Regions from separate parts of the Mesorhizobium sp. WSM4807 genome, predicted to be linked through region 2. Evidence: riboswitches for the same ligand, from Rfam matches in the RefSeq annotation. Region 2 holds a riboswitch; each other region holds the start of a gene.
The links. A riboswitch is a leader RNA that binds a small molecule or an ion and turns the genes downstream of it on or off. The one in region 2 is predicted to bind thiamine pyrophosphate.
Positions count from the first base shown of each region.

Region 1: linked by a shared signal. The riboswitch ahead of AC0L3N_RS11965 (YkoF family thiamine/hydroxymethylpyrimidine-binding protein) and the one ahead of thiB (thiamine ABC transporter substrate binding subunit) in region 2 are both predicted to bind thiamine pyrophosphate.
Region 3: linked by a shared signal. The riboswitch ahead of thiC (phosphomethylpyrimidine synthase ThiC) and the one ahead of thiB (thiamine ABC transporter substrate binding subunit) in region 2 are both predicted to bind thiamine pyrophosphate.

Region 1 is NZ_JBVVQY010000007.1:201,798-205,069, reverse strand. It holds gene AC0L3N_RS11970 (MBL fold metallo-hydrolase) at 129-1,055, opposite strand; gene AC0L3N_RS11965 (YkoF family thiamine/hydroxymethylpyrimidine-binding protein) at 1,268-1,876, opposite strand; TPP riboswitch at 1,867-1,979, opposite strand; gene AC0L3N_RS11960 (hypothetical protein) at 2,003-2,221, shown strand; gene AC0L3N_RS11955 (aspartate aminotransferase family protein) at 2,294-3,272, opposite strand, start outside.
Region 2 is NZ_JBVVQY010000005.1:309,928-313,199, forward strand. It holds gene thiP (thiamine/thiamine pyrophosphate ABC transporter permease) at 1-36, opposite strand, end outside; gene thiB (thiamine ABC transporter substrate binding subunit) at 269-1,282, opposite strand; TPP riboswitch at 1,326-1,440, opposite strand; gene AC0L3N_RS09395 (thiamine diphosphokinase) at 1,543-2,187, shown strand; gene AC0L3N_RS09400 (ABC-F family ATP-binding cassette domain-containing protein) at 2,189-3,272, shown strand, end outside.
Region 3 is NZ_JBVVQY010000008.1:124,100-127,371, reverse strand. It holds gene thiO (glycine oxidase ThiO) at 1-124, opposite strand, end outside; gene thiC (phosphomethylpyrimidine synthase ThiC) at 121-1,956, opposite strand; TPP riboswitch at 2,060-2,176, opposite strand; gene AC0L3N_RS12990 (hypothetical protein) at 2,359-2,655, opposite strand.

The DNA of each region.
Region 1 (3,272 bases), on a different contig from region 2:
AAGATTATTGCTCTCGCTTAGTTCTGCGATCGACATGATGGGCCAAAAGCTGGCTCAGACGCCGACCGGTTCGTCCGCTACGGGCAGCCGTCGTCGTCTAGTTGGCAACGGGTAGTGTGGCAGGGATATCACCCCTCGGCTGCGAATACGTAGCTGTTGCCATCCTTGGACAGCGTGCCGACGTTCGGCATCAACCAGTGAGTACCCGAAATGGTGATCTTGTCGGCGACCGCGCGATCGAAGATCTTCTTTCGCGTTTCGACGGCCATTTGCGGATCCTGGTCGATAGCAAGCTGCCACTCGGGATTTGTTGAAATGTGGGGCGCAAGATTGACCACGTCAGCGCTGATCAGGAACTGTTTGCCGCCCGATGTGACCAGATGCGCGACCATTCCCGGGCTATGACCCGGCGCCTGAACGGCGTGCACGCCGGGCAGGAGTTCCGGTTCTCCCTCAAAGGTCCTGACGTTTTTCCACGTCGCCACGGTGGCCTGAATGCGCTGGGCGAGGCCCTTGCGCGTCGGTCCGAGATCGATCGACTCGACCCCCGGGCGCGTCCACCATTTCAATTCCGCGGCGGGCACCACGATGTCGGCATCCGGGAAGACCTGGGCATTGCTCTCATTGTTCATGAGACCATAAATGTGGTCGCCGTGCAGATGGGAGATCAGGATCGTCTTGACTGCCTTGGGGTCAAGGCCCGCCGCGGCCATGCTCTCGAATAGCCGGCCGTTCCCTTCACCATAAATCGGATGACCGCCCGTGCCCGAGTCGATCAGGACCACTTGATCGCGCAGCTTGACGGCCATGACGATAAACCGCAGGGGCGCCTGATTGTCGGGAAAACCGGCACCACGCAACGCCGCCTTGACCTGTTCGACGCTGACATTCCTGACCATACCCTCCCGCAGCGGAACGTCACGCATGCCATCAATCAGAGAGAAGACTTCAATGTCGCCAACCTTGTATTTTCGGAAAGGTTGAGCGACGGCCTGTTGAGCGCAGGCCGCGTCGACAAACGTGATCGGCAGGTCACGACGCGAGATATCGAACATCCTTCCCCGCTGACTGAATGAGCGAGCATATCAACGGCGCTCGGCACTGCACAAGGCCGCCGTGAATGCGGCGATCAGGGCCGGCCGATCGAGGTCGTCGCCGAGCCGAGAATGGTGGGGTCCGAGAACCGGAACGGAGCGTACTTTTGGATACGTGAGTACCGGAAGCGCAGGAGACCGCCGTTCGCAGGCCGGATGAATATCGGCACGCCCTAACAAGGGCTCGGGCTGTTCGCCGACACGGTAAAATCGAGCGCGACATGGCCTTGCGGCGCGCCGAAGCGAAGGAAGGCTTCCGATAGCGTCGCGAACACCGGTCCGGCATCGCCTCTAAGCTTGGTGCAGAAATTCTTCGACCTGTCGAAGACGCCCGAAGTCTTGAGAAAGTCGATGCAGCCGTAGATCTCGTCCATGTGATGGCCCTCGCCGAGCGGATAGAGCGAGAACTGCGCGGCGACCTCTTGGCCGAGCTTTTTCGCACCGTCAACATACGACCGCGCCGCGCCGATGCGCTCGGCCAGGGAGAGCTCGTGACTGCTGCCGGAAATCGGTGTGCAGATCGGATCGTCGGGCTCGCCGGGGCAGCCGCGCGACACCGTCGCCGACAACACGCAGTGCACGCCACTTGCCGCCGCCGAGGCGAACAGATCGCGCATGGCCGGGAAAAGCTGTTCCGGCGGGCCGACGATCAGCGTCGAGATGTCGTCGGTCTCGATGCGGAAATTCGGCCGATAGGAATCCATCGCCGAAAGTGCTTTGAGGATGACGCCGACGAAATCGTCGCACATCGGATACAGGGAAATCTGTGCACCTGAAAACATCGTCGCCTCGCTCCGCTGGCATTACCCAGATCAGCTTGAGGGACCGAAGGCTTGGCACCTTCCATCTCAGCCCCGGCAATACGGAGCGCCCCTGTCGATTGGGTGGACGTAGCACCGGCGCGGTGGATGTTCAAGTACGATCCGGGGGCAATTGCCGATCGTGGCGCCGCCGGCAAAGCTGCCGATCTCCCCCGGCGGAAGATTGGATGCCGCAGCAAGGCTCAAAGCGTACCTGGCTTTCAACGCTCAATACGCGGCGGCTTTCACGAGGCGTTTTTCGTGATGGCTTTGTTTATCTGCAAAACCATTCTGATTTGGCTGCACGACTGCAACAAGGATTCCTGATCCTCTCCTGCGGCGTTATAAGTTTTTCGCAGTTTTCTTATAACGCCGATTGCGTCGCTCGAGATCATGCCGTTACGCGCGCGCCAATTGCGGGATCTGCTTGACCGCGGCTTCAAGCGATCTTTCGAACGCGTCGATCATCTCATCGACCTGTGGCTCGGTGATGATCAGCGGCGGACAGAAAGCCAGCGCGTCGGCCATGTTGCGGGATATCACGCCGTTCTGCTGCATGAAACCGTTGACGAGCCCGCCCAGCGCGCCGACCGTCTCCCACGGCGTCTTGTTCGCCTTGTCGCCGACCAGTTCGACCGCCGCGATCAGGCCGACTCCGCGCACCTCGCCGACAAGCGGGTGCGTAGCGAGCTTGCGCAGCCGCTTCTGCATATGCGCGCCGACCCTGCGCGCATTGCCGACAAGGTCGCGCTCCTCGATCAGCTTCAGGTTCTCGAACGCGACCGCCGCCGCAACGGGATGGCCGCCGCCGGTGAAGCCGTGGCCGAAGGTGCCGATGCGATTGCTTTCGTCGGCAATCGGCTCGAAAACCTTTTCGTTGATCAGCAAGGCCGAGATCGGCAGGTAGGACGAAGAAATCTGCTTCGACAGCACCATGATATCAGGCCTGATGCCGAAGGTCTGCGAGCCGAACATCTCGCCGGTTCGGCCAAAACCGCAGATCACCTCGTCGGCGACGAGCAGGATGTCGTATTTCGACAGGACCGCCTGGATCTTCTCCCAATAGCCGGCCGGCGGCACGATGACGCCGCCGGCGCCCATGATCGGTTCGCCGAAGAAGGCGGCGATGGTTTCCGGTCCTTCGGCCAGGATCAGCTTTTCCAAGTCGTCGGCAAGCCGGCTCGAAAACTGCTCTTCGCTTTCATTTGGCAACCCATCGCGCCAATGGTGCGGCGTCGCCGTATGCAGCACATTGGCAATCGGCAGGTCGAAGGAAGTGTGGTTGTTGGGCAGGCCGGTCAGGCTTGCCGCGGCAATGGTGACGCCGTGATAGCCGCGATTGCGGCTGATGATCTTCTTGCGTGCCGGTTGGCCGATC
Region 2 (3,272 bases):
GGTGACGCGGGGATCGGCAGGATATCCGGTATGCATGCCGCCTTGCCTAGTTCAACGATCGTCGAAGCAGAAAATATGGTTGAGGTCGAGTTCCCGCCCACCCCCCTCTGTGCTGCCGGACATCCCCCTCAAGTAGGGAGATTGGCAGCTTCACCCTCGCCTCGATTGGCGAAAGCGGAAGTGACATCGATCTCCCCCCTTGCGGGGGAGATGGCCGGCAGGACAGAGGGGGGTGGCGTGGAGCGAACACCATGCAGAAATCTAAGTCCTATTTGCTCATCACCGACAGCCATTCGTCGACCCAGGCCTTGCGGTTGGCGGCGACCACTTCCGGGCTGAAAAGCAAAGTCTTGGTCGGCTTGACGAGCTTGTCGAAAGCCGGATTGAGCGGCTTGTCGGTCTTGCCGGCCGGGAACATCCAGTTGGTCTCGGGGATGACATCCTGGAATTTCGGTCCGGTCATGAAAGTCAGGAACTGTTTCGCCAATGGGTTCTTCGCGCCTGACGTGGTGATGCCGGCAACCTCGATTTGCAGATACGCGCCCTCCTCGAAGGACGCCGCCTGATAGCGTTCGGTGTTTTCGGCGACCATATGATAGGCCGGCGACGTGGTATAGGACAGCACCATCGGCGCCTCACCCTTGGTGAACAGGCCATAGGCCTCGCTCCAGCCCGGCGTCACGGTGAGCACCTTTGCCCTAAGCCTGGCCCAGGCTTCCGGCGCCTTGTCACCATAAACCGACCTCACCCACAACAACAAGCCGAGACCGGGCGTCGAGGTGCGCGGATCCTGGATGACGATCTTCTCATCGGCATTGCCCTCGACCAATTCCTTCAGGCTCTTCGGCGGCGTCTTCAGCTTTTCGGTGTCGTAGACGACGGCGAAATAGCCATAGTCGAACGGCACGAAAACATCGTCGCTCCAGCCGCCCGGCACATTGACATCGATGGCGGCACCATGCGGCGAAAACAGGCCGGTGGCCTTGGCTTCCGCAGTCAGATTGGTGTCGAGGCCGAGCACGATGTCGGCCTTGGTCGCGGCCCCTTCCAGCTTGACGCGGTTGAGCAGGGCGACGCCGTCGGCGACCGCGACGAATTCGAGAGTACAGCCGCATTCGGCCTCGAAGGCCTTCTTCACCGCGGGGCCTGGACCCCAGTCGGCGGTGAAGCTCTCATAGGTATAGACCGTGAGTTTTTCCTGCGCGGATGCCGGCCCGATGCCGGCGGGAACAGTCACCGCAAGCAGCACTGCCGAAACTAGAGTGTATAAAAACGTGCGCATCGGCGCCTCCTTCGTTCGCGTTGAAAGGAATTGAGGCGTCGGGCTGTCCGAAACGTCTAATCCCTCCGCCGGTACAAACCGGATCAGGTTCAGCGGGTTGGCATGGTCGCCTCTCAGCTGGTTCGCGAAGATCGCGTCCAGCACCCCGTTAGAGCGTTTCGACACATAGGCCCGGCCCAGTTGCGGCGCAAGCGGAAGTTTGCCAGGCATCTGGAACGCGGCCTTCCGTTTGGCAAGCAGGGCTGGTAAGGGCCACGCATATGAGCAAATTCACCATCCTGCTTGGCGGCGATCTAATCCGCACGCCGCTGCTCGACCGCCAGGTCGAAGGCTCCCGTGTCATCGCCGCCGACGCCGGCATGAGCCATGCCCGGACGCTGAACCTGACGCCGGAACTCTGGGTCGGCGACTTCGATTCGGTGCCGGCGGACTTGCCGGACGAGCTGGCCGCCGTGCCCCGCCAGGTGTTTCCGGCAGAAAAGGACAAGACCGACGGCGAACTGGCTATCGCCGCCGCGCTCGAACGCGGCGCGACCAGTCTCGTGCTCGCCGGCGCGTTCGGCGGCAAGCGCACCGACCACGCCTTCCTGCACCTGGCGCTCAGTGTCCGACTGGCCGAGGCAGGGACGGAGGTGCTTTTGACCAGCGGCGCACAGGAAGGCACTCCCTTGCTTCGCGGAAAGGCCGGCTTCGACTACGCCGATGGCACGCTGTTTTCGATTCTCGGCTTTTCCGACCTTACCGGCCTGACCGTGACCGGCGCCAAATGGCCGCTGAACCATATCGAGATGGCGTTCGGTTCGTCGCTGACCATTTCCAACGAGGTCAAGGGCCGGCTGGAAATTGCGCTGGGCAGTGGCCGCGCGCTGTTGCTCGCCCACCCATTCCCCTTACCTGGAAGCTGACATGGCGCCGCCACTTCTCAATCTCGACGGCATAAGACTGACCTTCGGTGGCACGCCGCTGCTCGACGGGGCGGAACTGACGGCGTCGGCGGGCGACAAGATCGCTTTGGTCGGCCGCAACGGCTCGGGCAAGTCGACGTTGCTCAAGATCGCTGCGGGATTGATAGAGCCGCAGGACGGCGAGGTGTTCCGCCAGCCCTCGGCGACAGTGCGCTACCTGCCGCAAATGCCCGACTTGGATGGTTTCGCCAGCGTCCGCGCCTATGTCGAGGCGGGGCTCGGACCCGCCGACGATCCCTACCGCGCCACCTATCTGATGGAGCATCTCGGCCTGTCCGGCGACGAGCGGCCGAACGATCTCTCCGGCGGCGAGGCGCGCCGTGCCGCCCTTGCCCGCGTCATGGCGCCGGAGCCCGACATTCTCCTCCTCGATGAGCCGACCAACCATCTCGACCTGTCGGTCATCGAATGGCTGGAGGAGGAGCTCGCCCGCACCTCTTCGGCGCTGATCGTCATCTCGCACGACCGCCGCTTCCTCGAGCGCGTGTCGCGCGCCACCGTCTGGCTCGATCGCGGCCAGACCCGCACGCTGGACAAGGGCTTTGGCCATTTCGAGGAATGGCGCGACACCGTTCTGGAAGAAGAAGAACGCGAGCAGCACAAGCTTGGCCGCCAGATCGTGCGCGAGGAGCACTGGCTGCGCTACGGCGTGACTGCAAGGCGCAAGCGCAACATGCGCCGGCTCGGCGAACTGCAGACCATGCGCCAGCGCTTTCGTGGCCATCGCGGCGCCGAGGGTGCGGCGACCATGGTGGCCAGCGACGCCGCCGAATCCGGCAAGCTGGTGATCGAGGCCAAGACCATCGAGAAGAGCTTTGGCGACCTCTCTGTGGTCAAGGGCTTCTCGACCCGCATCCAGCGCGGCGACCGCGTCGGCCTGGTCGGCCCGAACGGTGCCGGCAAGACGACACTGCTGAAGATGCTGACCGGCGAATTGAAGCCGGACTCAGGCACGGTGCGGCTCGGCACCAATCTGGAGATCGCCACGCTCGACCAGAAACGCGACGCGGTCGATCCGCAAGAGA
Region 3 (3,272 bases), on a different contig from region 2:
ACCACGACGCATTGCCGCCAAGGCCATGTCGCATCTCGGCGACTGTGACCGTCGCGCCGCGAGCGGCGAGCTCGAAAGCGGCGGTGAGGCCGGCGACGCCGGCCCCTTTGACCAGCACCCTCATGGTCGCTCATGCGCCTGTGGCATGAGCGGCGCGCCGGTCTCGTCCGCTGGCACATAGAGATCCCCACCTTCGCGGTATTTCGCCGCCATCGCTGCCATGCCCTCTTTCTGTGCCTCGGCGCGGATGTCGTGAGAAATTCGCATGGAGCAGAATTTCGGGCCGCACATCGAGCAGAAATGCGCCAGCTTGTGCGCCTCCTTGGGCAGGGTCTGGTCGTGGAAGGAGCGCGCCGTTTCGGGATCGAGCGACAGGTTGAATTGGTCTTCCCAGCGGAACTCGAAACGCGCGCGGGAGAGGGCATCATCCCTGACTTTCGCCGCTGGATGCCCCTTCGCCAGGTCGGCGGCATGGGCAGCTATCTTGTAGGTGATCACGCCAATCTTGACATCGTTGCGATCTGGAAGGCCGAGATGCTCCTTCGGCGTGACATAGCAGAGCATGGCGGTGCCGAACCAGCCGATCATCGCCGCCCCGATGCCAGAGGTGATGTGGTCGTAGCCCGGCGCGATGTCGGTGGTCAGCGGGCCAAGTGTATAGAACGGCGCCTCGCCACAGACGGCGAGCTGCTTGTCCATGTTCTCCTTGATCTTGTGCATCGGCACGTGGCCGGGCCCCTCGATCATTACCTGGCAATCCTTCGCCCAGGCGATCTTCGTCAGCTCGCCCAGCGTTTCCAGTTCGGCGAATTGCGCAGCATCATTGGCGTCGGCGATAGAACCGGGTCGAAGGCCGTCGCCGAGCGAGAACGACACGTCATAGGCGCGGCAGATGTCGCAGATTTCGGCGAAATGCTCGTAAAGGAAGCTTTCCCGGTGATGGTGCAGGCACCATTTGGCCATGATCGAGCCACCGCGCGAGACTATGCCCGTGACCCGGTCGACGGTCAGTGGGATGTAGTGCAGCCGCACGCCGGCGTGGATGGTGAAATAGTCGACGCCCTGCTCGGCCTGTTCGATCAGCGTGTCGCGGTACACCTCCCAGGTCAGGTCCTCGGCGATGCCGCCGACCTTCTCAAGCGCCTGGTAAAGCGGCACCGTGCCGATCGGCACCGGCGCGTTGCGCACGACCCAGTCCCGGATGTTATGGATGTTGCGGCCGGTTGACAGGTCCATCACCGTGTCGGCGCCCCAGCGGATCGCCCACACCATTTTTTCGACCTCTTCGGCCATGGAGGAGGTGACCGCCGAGTTGCCGATATTGGCGTTGATTTTTACCAGGAAATTGCGGCCGATGATCATCGGCTCGCTCTCGGGATGATTGATGTTGGCGGGAATGATCGCCCGCCCGCGCGCCACCTCCTCGCGCACGAACTCCGGTGTGACGAAATCGGGGATCGCCGCGCCGAAGGCTTCGCCGTCGCGGTCGAGCTTGCCGCGCAGGATCTCGCGACCAAGGTTTTCGCGGATGGCCACGAACTCCATTTCTGGCGTGATGATGCCGGCGCGCGCATAGGCAAGCTGGGTCACCGCCTTGCCCTGCTTGGCCCTGAGCGGCCGGTTGCGAATGGGAAATTCCGGCGTCAGGCGCTCGCCAGCGGCGAACCCGTTGTCCTCCGGTCGGATATGGCGCCCGTCATAGGCTTCGACATCGTCGCGCGCCTTAATCCATTCGTGGCGAAGCCGGGCGAGGCCCTTTTCGATGCAGGTTTCGACAGTCGGGTCTGTATAGGGTCCCGACGGATCGTAGACGGTGACGGGCGGTTCGCCCGCCGTCGGATGGACGGCGATTTCGCGCATCGGCACCCTGATCTGCGGGTGGATGGCACCGGGCTTGTGGATTTTCCGCGAGGCGGGCAGTGGTCCCGTCGACACGGCGGGGGTGAGGGCATTCATCTTGAGGCTCCTTTGCGCATGCATTGGAGACCCAGTTCTGTGCCGGAAGGATGAAAAGACGCTTTGGTTGACCTGCCGAAACAGGACCTCGGGCGTGAACTCCCGCAAAGCGCTTGCACCGTCCCTACGCCAGTATGAACTGGATCAGGTTCAACGGGTCACTGCGCCGCGAAAGCCAACAGTATCTCAGCCCCTTGCCGGGACTCCCCTGGTGAATGCCTCAGGTTGAACGGGCCGATGCTATCTTGTCAAGCGCATTTGGCCCGCGGCGAGCCCGCGGCGGTGATCGGCGGCCGGTCAAACCCGAGGGACGCTCGCGCATGTCTCGGCGACAAATCACGCTCCGGAAACCAAGGGGCTGATCAAGGGGGACCGCCATACTGTCGGCCTAAAGATCAATCCTTACGATGACCACACCTTCAAATCGGCGCCAAAGGTATGCGCGTAGATCGCCTCGATCCGCCCTGCCTTGTCATTGGTCAGCGCGGCGAATTCCTTTTCGCGGGCGCGGCTCGACAGGTGACCACCGATGAGCCGCTCAAGGATCGATAAATCTGTTGCCGGAATTGATCGTAGCGCTGCAGAAAAGCGGCTCCCCCTGGAAAGCCCCGTTCGATCCTTCGCTGAACGAGGCATAGAGGAATTCGGCGTGCGAGTTGCTTCGAAGAATGGGTAGAAATCCCCGGTGTCATTCAGCACCCGAACGTTGAATTGCGGCGTCGGTCACCCATTCGACCAATGGCAGTAGGCGCTGCGAATAGCTTAGAGCACGCGCCTGTACTCGACGATCTGTCCAGTATCGCGGCCGAGACAGGGAACACCACTCCCGGCGGGTTGAAGCGGCGCATGGCAAGCACGTGGTGGATCAGGTTGCAGTGAATGCGGCCGTTACCGTCCCCGAAAAAAGATGGATGTAGACAAGGCCGAAGGCGAGGATCGCGGCGGCGATGACAGCGTCAACTTTTTTGCGATGGGCCTTGATCGAGCGCAACTCCAGAAACAACTTTCCTAGATTTGAGGCGTTGCAAGGCAAAACACTGACGGCGCTAATCGTCGACCAAGCTGATCCGAGCAGGTGACGCCATGGTCAGCCAGCGCTCTAGCCGACCTTAAGGTCGTGTCCCACCGCGTGGTGTAGGTCGGCGGTAGCGAAGCCGCTCGCGAGCGCGCCCTCAACAGCGCTGTAGCGAGCGAGCGGCGTAGCGGCGGTCATCGATGTTCTTCGGTAGGGTTGGGTAGCTGACACAACCTGATTCGAAGGAACCACCGATGACCAAGCCCCAAACCTTTTCCGACCGGCTCCGTTCCAAAAAAGG